One region of the Nocardioides sp. LML1-1-1.1 genome, then DNA from elsewhere that is predicted to be linked to it. Evidence: riboswitches for the same ligand, from Rfam matches in the RefSeq annotation. Region 1 holds a riboswitch; the other holds the start of a gene.
The links. A riboswitch is a leader RNA that binds a small molecule or an ion and turns the genes downstream of it on or off. The one in region 1 is predicted to bind cobalamin.
Positions count from the first base shown of each region.

Region 1 (2,192 bases):
CGCGAAGTCGAGCTTGCGGGCGTTGTCCTTGACGAAGGCCGCGGTCTCGTCGCCGATCACGCCCTCGGCGTGCCCGAGCGCGACGGACTGGCTGAACGAGGCCACGCCCTGGTTGCGGATCTCCTTGTCGACGTAGCCCGCGAGCAGCCGGGCCGCGAGCCGGGAGTACGCCGGCTCCTCGCCGATCAGCTCGGCGGCCGTCTGGATCGAGAGCCGGTCCAGCTCGGCGGTGGTGGCGCCGTCGTACAGGCCGCTGATGGTGCGGGTCGCGACCCGCATCGGGTCGACGTCGGGCAGGTCGCCGCTGACCCGGTCGACCGCCCGGACGATCTTGGCGACGTCGACGTTCTCGTGCTCGCCGTTGCGCTTGCGCACCTGCATGGAGGTGCGGGTGGGTGACTCGATGACCGTCACTGGTCTCTCCCCTCGGAGTCGTGGCTCGCGAGGGGACGACAGCGGTCGACGGCACAGCGCCTTCCAGCCGTCGGCCTTCCCACGAGGCCTCGGACCACCGCACCCGGCGGGTGCGGTGCGCTGGCAGGTCTTCGGACTCGTGGGCGTCCGGCTCGCTCCTACTGGCCGTCGCTTCCCAGGCCCTGAGGCCCAGTGCTGTTGACGGCGGTCGTTCCCACTCACCGCTGCGGGGCAGTCCCGGACTCTCACCGGGTTCCCTCTTGCCTCTCCGGCCCGGGTGGGTCGGAGAACCAGCTGCATCGCCACCATATGTAGGGCCGAGCCCGAGAAGTGGGACCAGATGTAGGGGCGGCGTGTCGCGGGTGAGGAAGGACACGGCGGGCCGGCGGGGCCCGGCGTGCTAGCGTCCGCCTCGCCAGTCGCACTCACGAAGATCGTGGGTCAGGGAACCCGGTGAGAGTCCGGGACTGACGCGCAGCGGTGAGGGTGACGGGCGGGGCAACACGCCACTGGAGCGGGCAATTCGCCGCTCTGGGAAGGCGCTCCGTCCGGTCGATCCCGAGTCCGAAGACCTGCTGGCCGTGGGCCTCGGGGTCCGCGTCACACCCCACCCACACAGGCTTCGCGCAAGAGCCTCGGATCGAAAGAGTGACCCGTGACGTCTCGTCGTCCCCGTTTTCTGCCTGCCCTGCTCGCCCTCCCGCTGGCCCTGTCCGCCTGCGCCGGAGCGCCCGAGCCCGAGAAGAAGGAGGCGGCCGGGGACGGGTTCCCGGTCGAGGCCTCCAGCTGTGGCTACACCTCCACCATCGAGGCGCCGCCCGAGCGCGCGGTGACCATGAACCAGGGCGCCACCGAGGTGATGCTCGCCCTCGGCCTGCAGGACCGGATGGCCGGCACGGCGTACCTCGACGACAGCGTGCCGGCCAAGTGGAAGGCGGCGTACGACGAGGTGGAGGTGCTCTCGAAGGAGTACCCCGACCACGAGTCCCTGCTCGCCGCCGAGCCCGACTTCGTCTACGGCTCCTACTCCAGCGCGTTCGGCGACGAGGCCGCCGGCTCCCAGAAGGAGCTGACGGGCCTCGGCATCGGCTCCTTCGTCTCGCTCTTCGGGTGTGGCGAGAACGAGCCGAGCGCGGACGTCTCGTTCGACGCGGTCTGGGACGAGATCGAGACGGTGGCCGAGGTGTTCGGCGTGCCCGAGCGGGCCGAGGCCCTGGAGGAGGACCAGGAGAAGGCGCTCGACGCGCTCGCGCAGCAGGCGCCGGGCAAGGGCCTGGACGTGTTCTGGTTCGACTCCGGCGACAAGGCGGCCTTCGCGGGCGCCGGTGAGGGCGGCCCGCAGCTCATCCTCGACGCCGTCGGGGCCACCAACGTGTTCGCCGACGTCAAGGGCGGCTGGGCCGACGTCAGCTGGGAGCGGGTCGTGAAGTCAGATCCCGACCTGATCGTGCTCGCGGACGCGAGCTGGTCGAGCGCGCAGGAGAAGATCGCACTGCTGGAGAAGGACCCGGTGCTGAAGAACCTGCGCGCGGTGAAGGCGAAGGCGTACGTCGTGCTGCCGTTCTCCGCCACCACGCCGGGCGTCCGGCTCGCCGACGGCGCGGTGGACCTGGGCGAGCAGCTCGCGCAGCGCTCGCGATGACCCTGGCGGCCCGGCCCCTGGGCGCCGTGCTGACGGTGCTCCTGGCGGCGGCGGTCGTGGTGGCGGTCGGCATCGGCTCGGTGCACGTGCCGGTGACCGACGTGCTGGACGTGGTGCTGCGCCGCTTCGGCGCCGC
Region 1 is NZ_JBEGHK010000001.1:885,431-887,622, reverse strand. Features, by position in the region: gene MRBLML1_RS04335 (ribonucleoside-diphosphate reductase subunit alpha) at 1-414, opposite strand, end outside; cobalamin riboswitch at 520-725, opposite strand; cobalamin riboswitch at 814-1,008, shown strand; gene MRBLML1_RS04330 (ABC transporter substrate-binding protein) at 1,070-2,056, shown strand; gene MRBLML1_RS04325 (FecCD family ABC transporter permease) at 2,053-2,192, shown strand, end outside.

Region 2 (2,192 bases), on a different contig from region 1:
ATCTCCAGCAGGTGGAAGAGCGCGGTCGGAGCGTTGCCGATCGCGACGACGGCGCCGTCGAGGTACGGCGTCCACAGCGAGACCGCCGCCGCGGTGCGCGTGGTCGACCACTGCTCCGCCAGCGCGGGGACCCGCTCGTCGGTGAGGAAGCAGTGCACCGGGTTGTCCGCGGGCAGGCGGCCGGCGGTGATGCCCATCGCGACCATCCGGGCGTCGCAGAGGATCGGCGCGCCCGCGGCGAGCGCGGCACGGCCGGCCTCGGCCAGCCGGGGGTGGACGACGAGGTCGCGGACCAGGTCGGTCTGGCCGCTGCCGTGGATCATCCGGACGGCGACCTTCTCCGCGTCCGCCGGAACCCCGGACAGGTCCGACTCGCGGCGGATCGTGGCGAAGGAGTCGACGTAGATCGCCGGCCCGTCGGCGATGTAGTCGTACCGACGCGGGGGAGCGGTCAGGTCGGTCATGAGGTCTCCTCGGGGGACGGCTCGGGGATCAGGACGCCGTGCCACGGGGTCACGACGACGGTCTCGGCTCGCCAGCCGGCGAGGTCGGCGGACGTCAGCCCGTCCTCGCCGACCGGCACGTGCTCGCCGCCGGCCACCGGGCCGAACGGCAGCGGCTCGCCGCGGACGTCCGCGCCGGGCTCCGGAGCGCGGGCCGGCGCCAGGGGAGCGGGCAGCTCGTCCACGTGCCAGGCCGCGGCCGGACCGGTGCCGCGGGCGGACAGGAAGGCGCGGGCGAGACCGGCGAGCGCGTCCGCGGCCTCGGCCAGCGCGACGACCTCGCCCCAGCCCTCGCCGACGCGGAGCTGGGCGCTCTCGCGGTCGAGCGCGACCAGGCCGAGGTCCTTGTGCCGGTCGGCGAGGTCGCCGCGGCCGTCGTCGAGGGTGAACAGGAAGCGGCCCGGCAGGCCGGCCAGCCCCTCGTCGCCGAGCAGCAGCGCATCGAGCGCGGCCACCACCGGGCCCAGGTCGGCGCGGCCGCCGGCGTACCCGGTCTGGGGGGAGGCCAGCACGTTGCGGACCCGGTCGTGGGCACGTGAGGGGAGCAACCCGGTCGCCTCCAGCGCGGCCAGTGCCTCGTCGGCGAGACGGTCGCCGGTCAGCGGCATCGCCCGGACCTGCAGGTTCGCGCGGCCGGTCAGCCGGACCCGGCCGTCACCGTACTCGGCGGCGACCTCCGCCAGCGCGCGCAGCGCGGAGAGCGCCACTCGGCCGCCGGGGACCCGGATCCGCACCAGGCCACCGTCGTCGGCCGGCCACGGGTGCACGATGCCCGGGCACCGGTCCGGTCGGCTGCGCGCCATGTGTGGTCCTTCGAGGCCGGGGATCCTCGCGATCTCCCCTCACGACCTCGCGAGCGGTACGTCGCAAGGGCCAGCAGGTCTTCGGACTCGGGATCATCCGGTGCGGAGCGTCTTCCCAGGCCCCGGAGGGTCCAGTGACGTCGTGCTCCGCCCGTCACCCACACCGCTGCGCGTCAGTCCCGGACTCGCACCGGGTTCCCTGACCTCCGGGGAGGTCGACTGGCAGCCGCACACTACCAACGGCCCCGCTAGCCTGGCCGACATGCCCGCGCTCGAGGACGTCGTCGACCTGGTCCACGGCTGGTACCCACCGGCCACCGCCGACTCCTGGGACGCCGTCGGCCTCGTCGCCGGCGACCCGGCCCAGCCGGTGAAGAAGGTGCTGCTCGCCGTCGACCCGACGCCGGCGGTCGCCGAGGAGGCCGCCGACTGGAAGGCCGACCTGCTCGTCGTGCACCACCCGCTCTTCCTCAAGCCGGTGCACGGCGTCGCGGCGACCACGCCCAAGGGGCGCACCCTGCACACCCTGACCAAGGCCGGTACGGCGCTGCTGACCGCGCACACGAACGCCGACCAGGCCGTGGGCGGGGTCTCGGAGGCGCTCGCCCTGGCGATCGGGCTCACCGACCTCGCCCCGATCCTCCCCGCGCCTGGCGGTCCGCGCGACAAGGTCACCGTCTTCGTGCCCGCCGACGCCGCCGCGCCCGTGCGGGCCGCGATGGCCGAGGCCGGTGCCGGCCGGATCGGCGACTACGACTTCGCCTCGTTCACCAGCGCGCCCGGCGAGGGCCGGTTCCGCCCGCTGGAGGGCGCGGAGCCGATGGTCGGCACCGTCGGTGAGCTGGCGACCGTCGAGGAGGTGCGGATCGAGGTGGTCCTCGACCGT
Region 2 is NZ_JBEGHK010000003.1:52,781-54,972, forward strand. Features, by position in the region: gene MRBLML1_RS11285 (precorrin-8X methylmutase) at 1-464, opposite strand, end outside; gene MRBLML1_RS11290 (nitrite reductase) at 461-1,306, opposite strand; cobalamin riboswitch at 1,362-1,545, opposite strand; gene MRBLML1_RS11295 (Nif3-like dinuclear metal center hexameric protein) at 1,569-2,192, shown strand, end outside.
Region 2: it holds a riboswitch for cobalamin, as region 1 does, so the genes downstream of both, MRBLML1_RS11290 (nitrite reductase) here and MRBLML1_RS04330 (ABC transporter substrate-binding protein) in region 1, are expected to answer to the same signal.